4 regions of the Pandoraea vervacti genome follow, and region 4 is predicted to be linked to each of the others. Evidence: predicted binding sites of a transcription regulator. Region 4 holds the regulator's gene; each other region holds the start of a gene.
What was found. Region 4 encodes LexA, which represses DNA repair genes until DNA is damaged. Its sites were predicted from a motif close to ACTGTATNNNNATACAGT; they were not measured.

Region 1 (5,114 bases), 440 kb from region 4:
GGTTCGCCCTGCGCCGTCAGGATCTCGTTCATGTCGAAGATCACCTGATCCTTGAGTGTCTCGAACGCAATGTCTGCGTCTTCAAGCGTTCGTGCGACGGTTCGGTCGCGCGTGAGCGCATCGGGCTCATAATCCCGCCCGGCAAAGACCACCTGCACGCCAAGCGCTTGCGCCAGCGCGGGAATTTCCACAGCCGGGTCGCCGTGCCGCACGATAAGCCCGCCGCCCGCCCGGGCAAACGTTTCGGCCAATTCGCTCACGCTCTCATGAATGAATGCCACGCGCCGGTCGTCACGTGGAAGCGCGTCGAGAAGGGTCGTGTCGAAGACGAACACGGGATAGACCTCGGCGCACGACGCGAGCGCCTGCGCCAGCGTCGCGTTATCCGAGCAGCGCAAATCGCGCCGCAGCCAAACCAGCCCTTTGTGAAATTCGCTCATGTCTGATTGGCGCGACACTCGCACGCCTTGATCCGGTGAAATCGCAGATATCTTCGCGGCATTCAGGACGAATCCGCCAAATCCCGTACCATAGCGAGATCGTGGACTTTACGCCATCGGCCTCGCTGACTTCATGACTCGGAAGTTTCCGATTTTGGCCCGCGCCCGCCATGTTGCGCCGGCCCTGTGCAGCGTCGCTGCCGCCCTGATTCTGGTGGGTTGCGCCGCGCCCGCTCAGCCCCCGTCCGGTGCATCGGCATCACGTCAGCCGGCCCCGGACACCGCAGCCGTGCGCGAACGGCATTTGGCTGCCGCCGACGCGGCCGCCGACCAATATCGCACCTGCCTCTACGGTCACGTCGCCCGCTACGTCAACCTGGTGCCCGACCCTATCCGGCTGGCCGACGAAGCGGCCGCCGAGTGCGCTCCGATTACCGAACGGTTCCGGCGCGAGCGTCAGGCGGCGATCGCGACGTACACCTCGGCATCCGACGCCGCCCAACAAGCCGACGCCGCGACGCTCAGCCTGCGAACCGACGGGTTGCGGGTCGCTCGCGCACGCGCCACGGAGTTGCGCGCGCTTCAGTGAAGCGGAACGTGTGCCCGCATCGGGCATTCGGATTGACCGTTGATTACGTAGTCACCCGAACGTGCTTTCCCTAATCGGGCAAGCCCCGATTGGCGAAATACCAGCAGGTGACCAAAATGAAATCGCCCTCTTACGTCCTTTTGGGGGTACTGCGACAACGTCATTTGCCCGCTTCGGCGGGCATTTTTCTTCGGTATCCGCAGGATTCTGTCCAGACGTTCAGGCAAAGGGGGCAGCGATGTGCGTCTTTCGCATTAGCCGCGTGGAGGTGACTTGTCGTCGTGCGCATGCGGCGCCGACGCGTGCGCGTCGGTTGACGGACTGTCCGGCTCGTCGTGCCCCAGCCAACGGTGCGCGAGCGATTCGATTCGCCCGCCGAGCGCCAGCACGATAAGCAGCAATATCATCGCCACCAGCGCGATATGCCAACGCCCCAAACCGCAAATAATGCCGATCCCGGTCGTGCTCCACAGCGCCGCAGCTGTCGTAAAGCCGTGCACCGACGCGCCATGACTCGGCCGGATGATGCAACCCGCTCCCAGAAACCCGATGCCGGCGACGATTCCCTGCACCACCCGGCTCACGGACGAGCTGTCGTAAGGCAGGGCCGTTCCGGGAAACGGCACCACGGCGAGCACGAACAGGGCCGAGCCGAACGAGACGATCGCAAGCGTTCGCAAACCGACCGACTTGTGATGCAGATTCCGGTTGAGCCCGACAAGTCCGCCAAGTATCAATGCCGCCGTGAGCCGCAATGTGACTTCGATGATCTCAGCCATCCCTCACCTCGCTCGTCTGCGCGATTTATATCTGTGTCGACGCATTATCGCCCGACGACGGGCCAATTTGCGTAGTGTCATCCCAGTCGTCGAACAATCGCAGTTGGCGCGTTGCCTGCGCTTCGAGCATGCGCACGCCAACGCCCAACAATCTGACCGGGCGGCGTTTGCGCCCCACGGCTTGCGCCAGCAATTCACGGCACTGCGCCGGGTCCACACCCAGTGCGCCGGCCTCCGCCGTCGTTCTCGAAAAATCGGCGAAGCGAATTTTGACGAAGACCTTGGCGATAGCCAGCGGCTCGCTGCGACGCGCCCGCCCGATGCGCTCGGCCAACTGACGAAGCAGCCGCGCCAGTGCCGTCTCACACTCGGCCAGCGTTCGCAGATCTCGCGTGTAAGTGGTCTCCACACTGATGGATTTGCGTTCACGGTCCGGACTGACCTCGCGGTTATCGATGCCTCGACAGCGCTCGTAGAGTCGCTGGCCGAAAACGCCAAAACGTTCGGTGAGATCCACCATTGAATGGCCGCGCAGATCAGCACACGAATCGACGCCGAGCGCACGCAACTTCTCGGCCGTCACCTTGCCCACCCCGAACAGCCGTTCGACCGGCAGCGCCGCGACGAACGCATCGACTTCGCCCGGTTTCACGACGAACAGCCCGTCGGGCTTGCGCCAATCGCTGGCGATCTTGGCGATGAACTTGTTGGGGCCCACGCCCGCGGACACCGTCAGACCGACCTCCGCGGCAATACGTGCCCGGATTTCGCGAGCGATTAACGTGGCCGACCCTCCGCAACGCTGGCTGTCGGTCACGTCGAGGTAGGCCTCGTCGAGCGACAACGGTTCGACGAGTTCGGTGTAATCCCGATAAATCGCCATGATCCGTCTCGACGCTTCCTGGTATCGGTGCATCGACGGCGCAATGATGCGCAAGTCCGGGCAGAGTTTGACTGCCTGTGCGGACGGCATGGCCGAGCGTACGCCGAACGCCCGCGCTTCGTAATTGCAGGTGGCGACCACGCCGCGCTGATCCGGCTGACCGCCGACCGCCAACGGAATACCGCGCAGCGACGAGTCGTCACGCATCTCGACGGAAGCGTAAAAACAATCGGCGTCGCAATGAATGATCTTGCGCAGTGAGGTGGTCATGGTAAGCGGCGAAAACACTGTGCAAATATACAGCATTTGCGCATTTTTCGCGCTCCATCCGTGACATCGCCGCGTACGATCCTATCGCGCCGATGTCACGTCATCGCACGGGCAAGAATTGAAGAAACTGCGCGCCAAGCAAATTCTGTACGTAGCCGATGCCCGCGCGCCGGTACTTCTCGTCCAGCATCTCGGCAAGAAGATCCAGCCGGCCGATGACTTTTCCGAACTCGCGCTCGAAGCTGACATTGCGGACGTCGGCGATTTCGTTGGCCAGCAACAGCGGTTTTCCGGCCATGTCGCGTCGGCTAGCCAGCAGCCAGGCGGCAATTTCCACGTTGCGCGCGGCATTGTAGATGCGCTGTGCGTCCAGCCCGTCGCTCAGATAGAACACGGTGGTACCGCCGTGCGCAGCAATGATCGTGTCCGAAAGACTGAAGACGAACGCCGCCACGCGGTCGCCGCCGAACGCCGGGTCGAGCGAAAGCGACAATGCCCGCACGTCGCGCAAGTCCTTCAAATCCGTCAGCGTGCGACGCCCCTCAATGGCGGCGCGCAGCTGTGACATGGCGTCGGCCTGAGTCGCCGCCCCGCCCTTGCGCCACTCCCGCGGGTTGCGCTTGTAGAGCTTGTCCGCCAGCAGATACAGGCTCTCCAGGTTCGCCCGCATACCCAGCGTCGCCATGCGGTTGATATCCGTTTGCGCAAGATCCGCGGTCGTCATCGACGTCGAGCGCACCTTGCCGCGATCGACCGGCGCGTCCTGATACGACGCACAACCCGCACACATCACGACGCCACCCATCGCAATGACGGCAACCGCCATCGGAAGGTGTCGCATAGCGTGAGGCAGCGAATGTCGTCGTCTTGGCAAAGCGAGCCGTCGGGTCATGAGAAAGTCGTTTTGAGTCAGCAAAGACTCTACGCGATCGACGCCCTCGCTTCGCGCCCGCCATGCCTGAAAAATTGTGACATTCGGTAACGCCAGTCGGTAATGCCATTCGGTAGCGCCATTCGGTAGCGCCATTCGTGAACGCCATTCAATACGCGCGTCCTTGCACCCGCACCGGATCAAATCTCACCGATCTACGAGACTTACGGAAATAGTGCATCGCGGGCGCTCGCAAACAATGGATGCGCCATCGCCTCTTCCAGCCGAAGCACTGGCGTCACACAACAATCCGCATCGGCGAACCTTGCCGTCCACTCGGCCTGTGATGCGCTGGCGAACACGGCAGCCAGCTCCGCGCGAAGCGCCGCCGCATCCTTGCCCCCCACTGCTTGTCCGAGCGTCCAATGGCGCATCTTCCAATCGCTACGCCCCAACACATCGCACAGCGTCTCCCAGAACTTCAACTCAAGCGCCCCCACAGCCATGTATCGACCATCGAGCGTGCGGTAGACCTGATAGCAAGGCACGCCCCCGTTGAGCAGGTCGGTCCCCGCGCGCGACACATGCCCCTGGCGGTGCAGCGCCACCGCCGGAACGAGATTGGAGCGAAACACCTCATGCGTCATGGAAATGTCGAGCCAACGCCCGCGCCCCGTGCGTTGCGCCGACACGAGTGCAGCCAGCACGGATTGCACTGCCGCCTGTGCTCCGCCGTACAGGTCACCGATCTGAAAGTTCGGGATGATCGGAGCGTCGCCTGCATCGCCGAGTTGGTCGAGCACGCCCGCGTAGCCGATATAGTTGATGTCGTGTCCGGCCGCCTGCGCCATCGGCCCTTGCTGGCCATAGCCTGAGATCGACGCCATGACCAGCGACGGCCGGATGCGGGCCAGCGTTTCGAAGTCGAAACCGAGGCGCGCCATCACGCCCGGCCGGAAGCCTTCGAGCAGGATGTCCGCATGAGCAATGTGCGCCAGAAAGGTGGATCGGTCGGCATCTCGCTTGAGGTCGAGCCGCTCCACCGCCTTGCCTCGATTGAGCAGGCGCCAGAATGCGCTCGGCGGGCTTTGCCCATCGCCAAGCATCATCTCGCGGGCATAGTCCCCTGCCCCCTTGTCTTCGATCTTGATGACGTGTGCGCCCATCTCCGCCAGACGCAGCCCGGCAAGCGGACCGGGCAGGAGACGCGTGAGATCCAGAACCGTCACGCCCGACAGGGGACGCTCGGGCGGCTGAGCGGGCGTGGACGATTCACGGGCAC
Region 2 (5,114 bases), 470 kb from region 4:
CGAGTACCCCTTGAGCGGATACACGGGGATGTCAACGATGCCGCGCAGGAACGAGGTGGAATACGAACCGAGCGCAACGACGTAGGCGTCCGCACGTTGGAGCATCCCCGCGCAAACCACGCCCTCGATCTTGTCGCCAGCCACGCTGAGTCCATCGATCGGCATGTCGTAACGGAACTTCACGCCAAGCGCTTCGGCCATGGCCGCCAGTCGCGTGGTGAACAACTGGCAATCGCCGGTCTCGTCGTTCGGCAGGCGCAGGCCACCGGTCAACTTATGGGCGACGGTAGCCAATGCAGGCTCGGCGCCGGCCAGCGCCTTACTATCGAGTAACTCGAACGGCACGCCTGCCTCTTCGAGTACGGCAATGTCGCGCGCGGCATTGGCCAGTTGCTCTTCCGTACGGAAGAGTTGCAGCGTGCCGGCCTGACGGCCTTCATAGGCGATCCCCGTTTCGGCCCGCAGTTCGCGCAAGCAGTCGCGGCTGTATTCAGCGATTCGCACCATGCGTTCCTTATTGACGGCATAACGCTCGGGCGTGCAATTGCGCAGCATCTGATAGAGCCACTTCAATTGCGTGAGCGTGCCGTCCGGGCGAATGGCGAGCGGTGCGTGCTTCTGGAACAGCCATTTCATGGCCTTGGTCGGAATCCCCGGAGCCGCCCACGGCGACGCGTAACCGGGCGAGATCTGGCCGGCGTTGCCGAAGCTGGTTTCGAGCGCCGGACCCGCTTGACGATCGAGCACCGTGACGTCATGTCCGGCCTTTGCCAGGTAGTAGGCGCTGGTAACGCCGATGACGCCGCTGCCGAGAACGATGACCTTCATTGCGTTGACTCCTGTAAAACCATAGTTATGCAGTAATAATTCGCATGCTATTCTCGGATAGGCAGGTTTAGTTAATGTATATCGCCTGAATTCAGGAATTAATCATGAGAGTGCAGCAGCAATCGGTTCGCACGCTGGACCGGCTCGATCGGCGGATTCTGACGCTGCTCCAGCAAGACGGCCGGATGTCCATGAAGGACCTGTCCGAACAGGTGGGCCTGTCGATAACACCGTGTATCGAACGCGTGAAGCGCATGGAACGCGATGGCGTGATCATGGGGTACTTCGCCCGAGTGAACCCGGCGGCGCTCGGGGCGGCATTGCTGGTTTTCGTGGAGATCACGCTGGATCACAAGTCCGGCAACATGTTCGATCAGTTTCGCCGGGAGGTGCTGCGCATTCCGGAAGTCATGGAGTGTCACCTGATCTCCGGCGACTTCGACTACCTGATCAAGGCGCGAATTCGTGAGATGTCCGAGTACCGCAAGTTGCTGGGCGACATTCTTTTGCAACTGCCGGGTGCCGTGCAGTCGAAAAGCTACGTGGTGATGGAGGAGATCAAGGAAACGCTCACGGTGCACATCGAGGAGTGACGCCGACATGGGCGCCATGGGGGGACACGCAGGACTGCCGCTTTGCGACCTGGATCGGGAGGGGAACGGTCGATAGTCGGATTTATCGATTTGCGCGTTGCGGCTGCATCGACCCGCGTTTTCCGCCGCGCCAGGGGCGCACGCTGCGGCGCCGTGTTTGACAGTCTGTCAGAAGAGCGGCAGTTGCGGGTCGACTTTGCCGGTGGATTCAGGGCCCGTTGAACCGCGCCGCGTCGTTGTACCGACCGACGTGTCGCGGCCGTTCGTGACCAGATCGCCGGGCGGTCGGTCGGGCACGCGAAACTGATCCACTCTCAATGGCGGGCGCGCCTGGTTTAGTCCCAACTTGCGGGCTGCCAGGTGGAAGCGCTGGCGAATCAACTCGGCATGCAGGCCAGTCCCCCGCATACGCGTTCCAAACTCGGCACTATTGTGTTTGCCATCGCGGACTTGCTCGATCAGGCTTATCACATGGCGCGCCCGCAATGGGTAATTGGCTTCGAGCCAATCGACGAATACGTCATGAACTTCTCTCGGAAGTCGCAACATCACGTAGCCGGCGTACGTCGCACCCGCTGCGGCTGCCGTCGTTAGGACACGTTCGATGTCGAAGTCGGTGAGGGCGGGCACGATCGGTGCCACGATCACGCCTGTCGGGATGCCGGCGCTCGTCAACTTGCGAATGGCTTCGATACGCTTGGGCGGCGTATTGGCGCGGGGCTCCATCTTGCGAGCGATCTCCGCGTCGAGCGTTCCCACCGAAATGAAAACCCTGGCAAGTCCGCGCTCGGCCATCCGCGACAGGATGTCGATGTCCCGAGTGACAAGTGCGGATTTGGTGGTAATGCCCACCGGGTGGCCAAAGCGCTCAAGCACTTCAAGCACACCTCGCGTGATGCCGTACTCCCGCTCTATCGGTTGGTAGGGGTCGGTGTTCGCGCCCAGTGCGAGCAGGGCGGGTTGGTATCCGCGCTTGCGCAATTCGGCATCGAGACGTTCGGCGGCGTTGTGCTTGGCGTACAGACGCGTTTCGAAGTCGAGTCCTGGGGAAAGGCCGAGATAGGCGTGTGTTGGCCGCGCAAAGCAGTACGTGCAGCCGTGCTCGCACCCTCGATAGGGATTGATCGAGCGGTCGAATGGAATGTCGGGCGACGTGTTGCGGGAAATAATCGTTCGTGCGGTCTCCAGCGCGACCTGGGTGACGAATTTGACTTCGCATTCCTGGGCCGCGTCTGATTCGTGGCGATTCTCGTCGCTTTCGCGACGAAATTCGGAGAAGCGCGATTCGAGATTGGCCGTAGCGCCTCGGCCCTTGCGCGACGGGGGCGGCGCGAATGAGGATGCCATGGTTCGTCTCCTGGTCGTCTCCTGAATGGCGACCCTGTGACGCATTGGAAGCAGCCGCAGGGGATGGCTGTCATTATACTGTGTTTTTATACAGTATTTTGACGGAGACGAAAGATGACAACGAATGCAGCCGCAATGGCGGTGAGCGTGCCTATGGCAGTGGCGGGCTGGAAGGCGTGGGCGTCTTGGGCGAGGTTATGCGTCGCGCTCGGGAGCCACGGGGGGAATATACGGGGCGATGGCTCGCGCAATGGCATCGAGCGCCGTGTCGTCGGCGTTGGGGCGTTGCCGGGCGAGGTGGATGGCTCGCTGGGTGAGCAGGGAGTACAGGGTCGCGTGGTTGCCCCCCATTGCGGCAAGCGCTTCCGTGTGTCGGGTGACGATGCCGGCATCGCCGCGCGACACCGGCCCGGCCAGCGCGCCCGAGAGCCCGCGCTCGCGCGCGGCGTTGAGCGTCCCCATCACGAGAGGCCACATCGCGTCTCGGGCGTCTTCCGTCGGGAGACCGATCGCCTTCCACAGATGCGTTGCTTCGTCGAGAAGGCAAAGCAGAAAGCTGGCGGCGTAGTTGGCACCCGCGTGATATCGCATACGCTCGCCCGCAGGAATCGACAGGGTGCGACACCCCATGTCGCTCGCGAGACGTTGAAGCACTTCGTTCAGCGGCGCTTCAGCCTCGATCGCGATCGCGCTGCCCGGCAGGCGAGTTGCGTCATCGTCCAGTCCCGCAAAGAGAAACAGCGGATGGAATCCGCCGATTTGTCCGCCGTGCTTCGCTGCAGGCGCAAGCAGGTCGACTTCGGATGCTCCGCTGCAGTGCACGAGCGCCTGACCGGCGCGAGGCGTGAGGTGCTCCGCGCATTCGGCAATGGCGTCGTCGGGAACCGTGAGAAAAATCACGTCGGCACGCGAAAAGACAGCGTTCATGTCACCGGGGCGGTCAACGGTCAGTGGGTGGCAATCACGCAGCGCCGCTGCGACACGCTCGGTGTTTTCCCTGCGGCGGCTGGCAATGACGGGCACTTCATATCCGGCCCTGACGGCAGCCCGCGCCAGAGCGCTGGCGACACGTCCCGCACCAATGAAGCCCAGCGTCGGCCGGGGCGGGAGTGGTGGCGAAGTGAGCGTCACAATCGGGTCCTACTGAGACAGGCGATTCGGTGTGTCGTGGATTTCGAAGTACGTCTGGAACGCCACGGCGAAGCCGACCATCATCAGCATGGCGCCGACAAACAACGACACGCTGACGATGATGACGGCGACCCAGCCCGAACGGGACTTGGTCGTGACCCGAGTGTTGAATTGTGCGTTCCAGCGCTCATCCGGGCGAAGTCCGTAGACGATCGCGGCGAGAAACGCCGAAAACAGCGAGATGGCGCCGAGAACCGTCAAGACCCATCCCGCCGGGGAATGCAGTTCGCTCGTCACAAGCAGCCCCCAACCTGCCACCCCGCACGCAGAACCCACGATGTGGGCCCAGCCGAAGCGATCGCGCAGGCCGTACAAATAGAAGCGATGCAGCCCCAGCGTGCCGAACAGCATGGCGAGGCCGGCGGTCAGGGTCTTGGACTTGTATGCGACTGCGTTCATTGGGTGTGGTTATCGGGCAGGCGTTTCGCGAAGGACTTCGACGAGCGTCCAGCGCATGCTCGACGCGTCAGCGGGCGGATTGGCCACGGGCTCGCCGTGAATTTTCACGCGGTATTCTACGCCGGGCTTCCACTCGAAGCCATCGATGTGGGCGTACCACAACTCCCACTGCGATTTTCCGGTGTCGTCCGCCGTACGGACGCGCAAGCACTTACGCGGTGCTACCCCGACGCAATCCGCCATTTGCGAGTCGACATCCAGAATGCGGTCTTCTGTCCTTGTCGTGCCGCTCGCGCCCGCCACCGGACGGTTGAGCAGTGTTTGCGACGCGTAGGTCAGCGTCTCGCCGTTGGGCGCGCTCAGTGTCAATTGCGTGTCGCGACGCTCAAAGCGGGTCACGCTCGGCAGCGTCTTGAGATAACGGGACTCGAACGCCATCGAATCCGCGCACGCCATGCGCGTCGCAGCAGGGGGCTGGATCGTGACCTGACCCTTGCCCGGACCGATGGTGTACTGACCGAAAATTCGATTGCAGCCGCCTGTGCCGGAGAACGCGCCCTTGTCGTTGAACGTGAGGTTGATCACGCGGCCTTCGGGCAGGCTCGGGGCGTCGCTTGCGCCTTCCCATTTCACGAGTTGCCACGTGCCGAGAATGTCGGCGGGGCCCGTCGCGGCAGCGGTGGTATCCGCGGCGCCTGACGTCGGACTCGTGCCGCCGCCCGTCGGTGCGGCGCAACCGGCTAGCAGGGCGGCCGG
Region 3 (5,114 bases), 1.9 Mb from region 4:
TGGAGCTCTCGCAGATAGATGACGTCGCGAGCGGTCGTCGGGACGTCGCTCAATGTCGTGGGGCAATAAAAGCGTGACGATTTCACGAGCGCTCCGGGCATCCACGCCTGAAGAAATGCAATCGCGTCCTCGGACGGGCAAACGATGCTTCGAAGTATTTCCATGTGACTCTCCTTAGTCTGCGCAACTCATGCAGTGCGCGCCTTCCTCCATGCACGCCCGGTACTTGCGCTTAAGTCCCAACGCGAAATCCCGCCGTTCGAGGCAGTACTCGATGTCGCTCCCGCTCCAGCAGAGGATCGTGGCAGGTTTGATGGAATTGACCAGGTTCTGTGCTGTGTCCGAATAGTTGCCGCTCACGAACAGGCAACCGATTAGCGACGAAGGGCGTCGCATCAGATGCGCGAGCAAGGTCGCGATGGGCTCCTTGCTGGCGGCTCGTTTCGTACGTGTGGCCGGCTTTGAATAGTCCTTGCATTCGACAATGGCCGCGATGCCTTCGGAATAAATCATGCCGTCGACCTGCTCGATGACCTTTCGGTCCTCGTGCAACACCCTGAATGGCCATCGGACCTTGGCCCCGCTAAGCTCGAACCCCTTCAGCACCAGATATTCCAGCGCCTTGCCCGCATCCCAACCCGGTGTCGAGCATTGCTTGACGTCGCGCCATAATCCGTCGACATCCTTCCACCCATACCCTCTCACGCGTTCGATGTATTCCCTGTCTGCGACCATGCCGTTCTCCGTGAATCTCAGGGCGATTCTAGAGGCGCAAATGGCTGGGAAACGGCAAGCGGCCGATTTATCGGAATTGGCCGATGCGGTTCGGCTTTTTGTCTCGATTTCGGCGGAAAAACGTCACGCGTTGTGAGTGTGCGCGCTTCGTGCAGCGGGATGTCGGCCTGACACCGGGCGTCTCGCCTAATGTCCGGGGCGGGCCAGATCGGCCAGCGCCCGCTGAAACGCCGAGGCGTTCTTCATGCCCTGGTCTTCGTGGTTGGTATTGAAGAGCACGTGGGTGTCATCGGCGAGCGCGGCGATTCGTTCGACTCGTGCGGAGATGTCGATCAGCTCACTCGCGCTGTACTCGTAGACGAAGCGACCTGACGACGCCGTGATGCCCTGGCGATTCCACGCGGCGGCGTTGCGCCCATGCAGGCGGACCACGCAGAGATCGTCGCGTGTGGTCGCCCACACGGCGGGCACCGTATTGTCGAACCCGACCGGGCTGTCGACGATGGTGTGCGCTGCGCCCGTCTCGCGAAGCATTGCCAGCGTCGCGGTTTCGCGCGACGGGCTATCGAACCAGCTGCGATGGCGAAATTCGACGACGTGACGCTCGCCATCCAGTCGCCGTGCCGTCTCGAAGACAAGGGCGCGCCCGGCCGGATCGTTTTGCACGCGTGGTGAAAACTGAAAGTGAATCGCGCTCAGTTTCCCGCTCTGGCGCAGCGGCTCGACGGCGCTCAGATAGCGACGCCACAACTCGTCTCGCAGCTCGGACGGAATGTCGCTGGCTGCGATTTGAATGCCCTGCGTCGCGGGGGAATCCTCCGACGCGTCCGACGCGCTTGCGCCCAGCGCCCGCGCGATGTCCTTCGGAAACGCATTCAGTGCGGTGGTGTGGCCGGTGAAGGCCCGAAACGCCTTGATGTGAAAGCGAAACGACGAGGGGGTGCGTTGTGCCCATCGCCATGCGACGCCGGCATCGGGCAGGCGGTAATAGCTGCTGTCGACCTCCACCAGATCGAACGTCGATGCGTAATGGCGCAAGCGTGCTTCCGGCGTAGAGACGCCGGGCGGATAGAACCGTCCGCACGCGATGAGCGTGGGATCGGTCCAGGACGATGTACCGATGCGAATCGTCATCAGGGGCCGCAATGGAGAAATAGGAAGAAGCGGAGAGGATTCGTCTTAAATTCGCGGGAGGCTCGATGGGCGTCAAACCCATCGTTATAATGTATAAATATACAGTATTCTTAAGGCGTCCTCGTACAGAAGCGGCACGTTTCGTCTGCTTATGTGCGTATTTCCGTGGTTCTTTCGCTAACTTGCATGTCCGAACAGCCGAGCGCTACCGCCCGCGACCCATGGGCCGAACTGAATGACCGCCAGCGCGAAGCGGTCGACTATGGCGTGGGCGACGATGGCACGCCGGGCGGCCCGCTGCTCGTCATTGCCGGGGCGGGGTCGGGCAAGACGAGTACGCTCGCCCACCGCGTTGCCAACCTGATCGTGCGCGGCGCCGATCCGAACCGCATTCTGCTTCTGACGTTCTCGCGCCGTGCGGCGAACGAAATGGAGCGACGTGTGGGCGCGGTGCTGCAAAAGGTGCTGGGGCTGTCATCGACGCAGCCGCCGTCGCTGCCTTGGGCGGGAACGTTTCACGCGATCGGCGCACGGTTGTTGCGCGACTTTGCACCGCGCATCGGCCTGTCGGAGGCGTTCACCATTCATGACCGCAGCGATGCCGAAGATCTGCTCGGTCTGGTGCGTCACGAACTGGGATTTTCGGCCACGCAGTCGCGCTTTCCGCTCAAGGGCACTTGCCTGACGATCTATTCGCGCGTGGTGAACAGTCAGGCCCCGCTTGGAGACGTCCTGGCGAAGCATTTTCCGTGGTGCGCGCAGTGGGAAGGCCAACTCAAGCAGCTCTTCGGGGCGTATGTCGACGCGAAGCAGGCGCAGCATGTGCTCGATTACGACGATCTGCTGTTGTACTGGGCGGAGACGATGGGGGCACCGGAACTTGCGCGCGAACTCGACGCGCGTTTCGATCACGTACTCGTCGACGAATACCAGGATACGAACCGCTTGCAGGCGCAGATTCTGTTGTCGATGAAGCCGCAAGGGCGCGGTCTCACGGTGGTGGGTGATGACGCGCAATCGATTTACGCCTTCCGTGCGGCAACAATCCGCAACATCCTCGACTTTCCCGGGCAGTTCGCCGAGCCGGCGCATGTGGTCACGCTGGAGCGCAACTATCGTTCGACGCAACCGATTCTCGATGCGTCCAATGCCGTCATCGCCGAGTCGAGCGAGCGCTATGCCAAGGCGCTGTGGACGGACCGGCCATCGTCACGTCTGCCGCAGCTCGTGAACGTGAGCGATGAATCGGGGCAGGCGCGCTGGGTCGCCGATCAGGTGCTGGCCCAGCGCGAGACGGGCACCCGGCTCACGCAGCAGGCGGTGTTGTTTCGTACCGGCAGCCATAGCGCCGCGCTGGAGCTCGAACTCACGCGTCGCAATATTCCGTTCGTGAAATTCGGTGGGTTGAAGTTTCTCGAAGCAGCGCATGTGAAGGACATGCTGTCGATTCTGCGCTGGGCGCACAACCCGGCGAGCCGCCTGTCGGGGTTTCGCGTCGCACAGTTGATTCCGGGTATCGGCCCGGTGAGCGCGACACGGCTGCTCGATGCGATGGCGCAATCTGCAACGCCCGCCCAGGTGCTGGCAGCGTTCAAACCTCCCGCGGCCGCCACGACGGAGTGGCGCGCGTTCGTCGAGGTCTTCATGGTGTTGCACGACACGCGTCTCGCGTGGCCGGCGGACGTCGATCTGGCACTGCGCTGGTATTCGCCGTTGCTCGCGCAACGCTTTGACGACGCCGCCGTGCGGCAAGCCGATCTCGAACAACTCGCACGCATTGCAAACACTTACGGTTCGCGCGAGCAGTTCCTGACCGAACTTACGCTCGATCCTCCGGACGCGACCAGCGCCCAGTCCGGGCCACCGTTGCTCGACGAGGATTACCTGATCCTGTCGACCATCCACAGCGCGAAGGGGCAGGAGTGGCATTCGGTGTATGTGCTCAATGTTGTCGACGGGTGCATTCCCTCCGACATGAGCACCGGGGATGATGAGGATATCGAGGAGGAGCGGCGGTTGCTGTACGTCGCCATGACGCGTGCGAAGGAGTCGTTGCAACTGATCGTGCCGCAGCGGTTCTATGTCCATCAGCAAACCGGCATGGGCGATCGTCACGTGTATGGCACTCGTAGCCGATTCGTCCCGGACGCGATGCTGCCGCTGTACGACATTTTTCCAAAGCCGCGCGAGGATGATGCGCCGCGCGGGCCGGTTGGCGACGTCGCGGTGCATATCGATGTGGCAAGGAAGCTTCGCAATGCGTGGTCCTGACATCGCGTTGCGCATGGCGCGCGTGTCGGACGTCGAAGCGGTGACGGCGCTTCTCATGCAGACGTATCACACGACGTGGGCGCCGATGTTGCGTCCCGACGTCGCAGCAACGTTCGCCTCGGGCGAGCGGACGCGCGCATATGTGCGCGCGCACTGGCGCGAGTTCATTGTCGCGGTATCGGGGACGTCCGCAAGTGGCCTCCAAAGTCGACCGGCAGGCGAGACCGCAAGCACCCCGACTGCGACCTCATCCGCGCCCCCAACCGAGACCTCGAGCGAGACCCCGAGCGAGACCCCGAGCGAGACCCCGAGCGCGACCCCGAGCGAGACCGCAGGCGAATGCAACGCCACGTACGAGGACGAGGTCGTGGGCATGGTCCACGTCATCGGCGACTTTATCGACGCGCTGCATGTTTCGCCGTCGCGCCAACGCCAGGGCATCGGGATGTTGCTGCTCGCCCACGCGGAGACGCAGATGCGCGCGGCGGGCCATCGTCTCGCGCGTCTGGAGACCGACACGTTCAACACGCAAAGCCGTGCGTTCTACGTTCGCAATGGCTATGCCGAGGTGGCGACATACCCCGACGAGGCATGGGACAGCGGCTTGACGACCGTATTGCTCACCAAAGCGCTCTGACGCCTGCGTCGGGCGCGCAATCTTTCGGCACGTTTCCGCTGTCAGGCCCCGAAATCTTCTAAAGTTGCTGTCTTTTACGCATCAGGTATAGTCGCCGCATCGGCGGCGAGGCGTGGCATATGCGCTGCCGGGAAAGGCGCGAAGGCGTCGATAGATTCCGAAGACGCCCGTAGATTCGCGACCCGTTGCGGTGGGGAACGACGAGCGAGGCAAGTGCGGTAGGTGAGGTTGGTGCGATAGGTACGGGGTACGGCGTACGGCAAGCGCCGACAGTCGCATCGAAGACGAACGCAGGGAGACGGGCATGCAGTGGCTGGTTGATCAGATGACGTTGCTG
Region 4 (5,114 bases):
TGCAATTGCAGATCAGCTCGCTCGACTACTCGACGTTCGTCGGCCGTATCGGTATTGGCCGTATCACGCGCGGGCGTATCAAGCCGGGCCAGCAAGTGGTCATGCGCTCGGGCCCGGACGGTGAAATTCTCAAGCGCAAGATCAATCAGGTGCTGACCTTCAAGGGTCTCGAGCGCGTGATGTCGGAGGAAGGCGCCCAGGCTGGCGACATCGTCCTGATCAACGGTATCGAAGACGTGGGTATCGGCGCGACGATCTGCGACGTCGATACGCCTGAAGCGCTGCCGCTGCTGACCGTCGACGAGCCGACGCTCACGATGAACTTCTGTGTGAACACGTCGCCGCTGGCCGGCCGTGAAGGCAAGTTCGTGACGAGCCGTCAGATCCGCGACCGTCTGGACAAGGAACTGAATCACAACGTGGCGCTGCGCGTGAAGGACACCGATGAGGATTCCGTCTTCGAAGTGTCGGGCCGTGGCGAACTGCACCTGACGATTCTTATCGAGAACATGCGTCGCGAAGGCTATGAACTGGCCGTGTCGCGCCCGCGCGTGGTGCTCAAGGAAATCGACGGCGTGAAGCACGAGCCGTACGAAATGCTGACCATCGACCTGGAAGACGAGCACCAGGGCGCGGTCATGGAAGAAATCGGCCGTCGCAAGGGCGAAATGCTGGACATGGTGTCGGACGGCCGTGGCCGCACGCGCCTGGAATATCGCATTCCGGCGCGTGGTCTGATCGGCTTCCAGGGCGACTTCCTGTCGATGACCCGTGGTACGGGCCTGATGAGCCATATTTTCGATGCTTACGCACCGCTCAAGGATGGTTCGCTGGGCGAGCGTCGCAATGGCGTGCTGATTTCGCAGGACGACGGCGCCGCCGTGGCCTACGCGCTGTGGAAACTGCAAGATCGCGGTCGTATGTTCGTGTCGCCGGGCGACGCCCTGTACGAAGGCATGATCATCGGCATCCACAGCCGTGACAACGATCTCGTGGTCAACCCGATCAAGGGCAAACAGTTGACGAACGTGCGTGCGTCGGGGACCGACGAAGCCGTGCGTCTGGTGCCGCCGATCGCGCTGAACCTTGAATACGCTGTGGAATTCATCGACGACGACGAACTGGTCGAAGTCACGCCGCAGACGATTCGCCTGCGCAAGCGTTTCCTGAAGGAACACGAGCGCAAGCGCGCTTCGCGCGAAGAGAAGTAAAGCCGGCGATGGAATGGCGGCGCTGCGGACTTCGGTCCGTCGCGTCGCGAGACCAGACTGTTGGAAGAAGAGCCGGTGCCTTGCGCCGGCTTTTTGCTTTTTGGAGCGCAACCCGAGCGCCAGTTTTTCCCTTGATGTCGTCCTTTCCCCCATTCGTTGACGTTTCTGGAGCACACGCCAGACATGACCGATTTTCTCCGCACTGACGTTCGTGGCCGTATCGGCTTCATTACCCTGAATCGCCCGAAAGCGCTCAATGCGCTGTCGCACGACATGATTCGCGCCATGGCGACGGCGCTCGCCGAGTGGCGAGACGACCCGAAGATACTGGGTGTTGTGCTCCAGGGGGAGGGCGAGAAGGGCCTGTGCGCCGGTGGCGACATTCGTTATTTCCATGAAGCCATCAGTGCCGGTCGCACGGACATCATGGATTTCTTTACCGACGAGTACGCGCTGAACTACACCATCGCGTCATATCCAAAGCCCTATATCGCACTGATGGACGGCGTGGTCATGGGGGGCGGCATGGGTATCTCGCAGGGCGCGGCGCTGCGCATCGTGACGGAAGCCACACGCATGGCGATGCCGGAGACGGCCATTGGCCTGTTCCCGGATGTGGGCGGTGGCTTCTTTCTCGCCAACCTTGCCGGACACCTCGGTGAGTATCTCGGCACGACGGGGATTGTGTTCGGCGCCGTGGATGCTTGCGAAATCGGTCTGGCCGACGTGGTGCTGCCGCGCGGGTCCTTGCCCGCACTTTGTGAGCATCTCGCGAGTGGCGACTGGCAGGACGGCGAAGCGGTGCTCGACGCCGCGCGCACTTTCTGCCGCGAAAGCCTGCCGCCGCCGGGCCTCGCGCCGGGCAAGCTGGCCCCGCTGCGCGATGTCATCGACGCGCATTTCGGTTTGCCCGATATGCCCGCCATCCTCAAGGCGTTGAAGCTGGAGGCGCGTTGCGAGTATTCGGGTTGGGCGGAAGAAACGGAGGATTTGCTGCGCACGAAGCGTTCGCCGCTGATGGTGTGCGTATCGCTTGAACAGGTGCGGCGCGCCCGAAAGCGCTCGCTCGCGGACGAGTTGCGTGAAGAGTGGCTGATGATGCGCAGCGTCTTCAATCTCGACGGCCGCACGGGGGCGGAAGGCGTGGAGGGCATTCGCGCCATGGTGATCGACAAGGACCACAAACCGCAATGGCAGCACCCGAGCATCGAAGCCGTAAAAGCGGAAGATATCAAGCGATTCTTCGACGGTGACCGTCAAGGCGCCGACAACCCGCTGCGCGATCTGGGCAAGTGACTCGCGGTTTGATGGCCCGGACATCTCCGCTTGCAATGCGACGCAACTGACCGCTGTTACCGCCCGCCATCATGGCGGGCGAATCGTTTGCATCACGCCTTTGCAGAGTGATGGTTTGTTTGCCGCATCCTTGGGCGCGTTACACCGCTGCCTGACAGAATTGTTCGCCGACGGCCTGATCCAGTTTGCGGCAGATATCGGCAATGGTGCCGACCATGACGATGTGCGACACGTCGCGATACACGCGCACGTCATGGCTCTCGTCACTCATGTTCACGTCGCGACGCGCCTGTTGCTCCCGCACATTACGCGACGCCTTGACGGCTTTTCCTGCGGGGCAGGGGCGACGCGAGGCCGATGCCATCGCTGCCGCGATCGTGCGCGGCAGTGCTGTCGGACGCGTGCGCGCCGGTACGGTATACGAGCGGGCGATGGCGGGCGACGACGCGAACGGCCCAGACAGCGCCGAGAGACCGTAGACCGCCGACAGGCGCGACTGCGGCGTCTGTGACGTCTGCGATGACACACTCACGCGCGGTTGACCAAGAGACGTGCGCAGCAAACCAAAAAGTCGAGCCATGATGCGATCCTTGTTCCAATGCGGGTCAGAGGGACGTGCCTTGCTGCGTTTCGCATCGCTTTCACAAATCGAAGGCGCAGCAGGGCCCGGGCGCCGGACCCAGCCCGGCGCAGTCGGAAATGCAAATCTTCAGGGAGCGGGGCGAAGCGTCAGATCACGTCGCCCCTTCGTTCGCGCTGAACGATCAGAGATCGTTGTTGCGGATCAAGCCGACCGCGATCCCTTCCAGCGCGAAATCACCGCTGCCTTCGTCGACATTGATGTTCTCGAAGTCAGGGTTCTCGGCGATCAGTTCGACGCCGCCCTTCACGCGATGAAAACGTTTGACGGTCACGTCGTCGCCGATTCGAGCCACAACGATCTGGCCTTCGCGCGCGTCCGCCGCTTTCTGCACGGCGAGCAGGTCGCCGTCGAGAATGCCTGCGTCGCGCATCGACATCCCGCGTACCTTCAACAGGTAATCGGGCTGGCGTGCGAACATGTTCGGATCGCACTGGAAGTTACGTTCGATGTGCTCTTGCGCCAGAATCGGGCTACCCGCAGCGACGCGCCCCACGAGCGGCAGCGACAACTGCATCAGGCCCATGTGCGGGAGCGTGAACTGATGCGAGCCGCCGGCTTCGTCCAGACGCTTGAGGCGAATGCCGCGCGATTGACCGGCGGCCAGTTCGATCACGCCTTTGCGCGCCAGCGCCCGCAGGTGCTCCTCCGCGGCGTTGGCGGAAGAGAAGCCCAGTTCCGCTGCGATCTCCGCGCGCGTGGGCGGAAAGCCGGTGCGTTCGATCGCTTGCTGAACCAGTTCGTAGACCTGCTGTTGACGGGCGGTAAGTTTGATCATGGCATCACTGTATGGAAGCACAGGTGGCTGTATTTTTGTACAGTGTTTGCAAAAAGGCAAGGGAAAACTTCATGTAGTGCATGAAGTTCCGCCCGGACGGCGCTCGGCGGTGTATGTCTCCAGCGGGACCGGGCCGTAACAGAACACCCCGTGCGGCGTACGGTTCCAGCCGACCGGACCTAACCGTTCAGGATGGTCGACGTCTCGGCTGGTCGACATGGCGAGGCCGACGTTCGGGGTCGGCCTGCGCGTCACGCCGAATGAGGGAAAGCCCGGCGAAATGACCATTAAACTTCGAGGCACGTACGCGAAGGTCAGAGCCGGTCTGTTCGGAAAACGCGCGCATGGCGTCGGCGTTACGCGCCTGCGCCGCTTGCATCGCCTGACGCATGCCGCGGCGTAACAGGGCTTCGCCCGCCAACGGCCCGAACGACAGCGCCTTCATCGCATCGCTCGGCGAGGACAGCCGTTCGAGCACGAGCGCGCGGGCGCCGCCGAGCGTCAGTTCGATCGCGCTGAGTAGACCGACCGGTCCCGCGCCAGCCACCACAACATCGATGGGGTTTGTCATATACTTCGTATAAATATGTACTGAGTACATGTAAACTGGGTCATCAGGAGCGACATGTCAACGCCAACCGATTTGAGATCACGCAAGCGCCTTGCCACGCGGCAGGGCATTTCCAATGCCGCAACGCGGCTTTTCCATGAGCACGGCTTCGATCACGTGACGGTGGATCAGATCGCTGCGGCGGCCGATGTCGGGCGCATGACGGTTTTCAACCACTTCCCGCGCAAGGAAGACATGTTCTTCGACCGGGACGAAGAGGGGCGTGAAGCGCTACGTGAGGCGATACGTGCGCGCGAGCCGGGCGTGTCTGCGCTCGAAGCGTTGCGTTTGCTCGCGCACCGGTTAGTGGCGCAGGGCAGCCCATTCGTCGACTTTTCGGCCCGGAGTCAGGGATTCGTGCGCACCATCGAGGGCAGCGAGACGCTCAAGGCGCGAGCCCGTGCCATTCGCGACGAATTGGCCGACGTCGTGGCACAAGCGCTCGCCGAAAGCGCGGGGCGGCCCGCGACCGACGTGCAGGCCCGGCTGGCGGCCGGTTTGCTGTTGGCGGCGTGGACGGTGGCGTTCCTTCATGGACACCGGGTTTTCGCCGACACGCAGGACACGTCGCACGCGCAG

Region 1: dinB (DNA polymerase IV) is a predicted target of LexA. The motif match lies at 2,978-2,995, and genes of this name have one in related genera.
Region 2: UC34_RS08435 (PA0069 family radical SAM protein) is a predicted target of LexA. The motif match lies at 2,846-2,863, and genes of this name have one in related genera.
Region 3: UC34_RS01755 (ATP-dependent helicase) is a predicted target of LexA. The motif match lies at 1,958-1,975, and genes of this name have one in related genera.

What each region holds. Positions count from the first base shown of each region.
Region 1 covers NZ_CP010897.2:1,907,577-1,912,690, reverse strand. Annotated here, with positions in the region: gene UC34_RS08615 (cryptochrome/photolyase family protein) at 1-440, opposite strand, end outside; gene UC34_RS08610 (hypothetical protein) at 574-1,029, shown strand; gene UC34_RS08605 (MgtC/SapB family protein) at 1,284-1,808, opposite strand; gene dinB (DNA polymerase IV) at 1,834-2,961, opposite strand; gene UC34_RS08595 (hypothetical protein) at 3,062-3,787, opposite strand; gene UC34_RS08590 (CaiB/BaiF CoA transferase family protein) at 4,057-5,114, opposite strand, start outside.
Region 2 covers NZ_CP010897.2:1,872,939-1,878,052, forward strand. Annotated here, with positions in the region: gene UC34_RS08425 (D-amino acid dehydrogenase) at 1-828, opposite strand, end outside; gene UC34_RS08430 (Lrp/AsnC ligand binding domain-containing protein) at 933-1,421, shown strand; gene UC34_RS08435 (PA0069 family radical SAM protein) at 1,590-2,768, opposite strand; gene UC34_RS08440 (Rossmann-like and DUF2520 domain-containing protein) at 2,964-3,899, opposite strand; gene UC34_RS08445 (TM2 domain-containing protein) at 3,909-4,358, opposite strand; gene UC34_RS08450 (META and DUF4377 domain-containing protein) at 4,368-5,114, opposite strand, start outside.
Region 3 covers NZ_CP010897.2:396,980-402,093, forward strand. Annotated here, with positions in the region: gene UC34_RS01740 (hypothetical protein) at 1-164, opposite strand, end outside; gene UC34_RS01745 (hypothetical protein) at 175-735, opposite strand; gene UC34_RS01750 (DUF72 domain-containing protein) at 922-1,869, opposite strand; gene UC34_RS01755 (ATP-dependent helicase) at 2,056-4,140, shown strand; gene UC34_RS26085 (GNAT family N-acetyltransferase) at 4,127-4,777, shown strand; gene UC34_RS01765 (bestrophin-like domain) at 5,082-5,114, shown strand, end outside.
Region 4 covers NZ_CP010897.2:2,346,563-2,351,676, forward strand. Annotated here, with positions in the region: gene typA (translational GTPase TypA) at 1-1,211, shown strand, start outside; gene UC34_RS10630 (enoyl-CoA hydratase/isomerase family protein) at 1,395-2,507, shown strand; gene UC34_RS10635 (hypothetical protein) at 2,647-3,087, opposite strand; gene lexA (transcriptional repressor LexA) at 3,272-3,925, opposite strand; gene UC34_RS10645 (FAD-dependent monooxygenase) at 4,113-4,496, opposite strand; gene UC34_RS10650 (TetR/AcrR family transcriptional regulator) at 4,551-5,114, shown strand, end outside.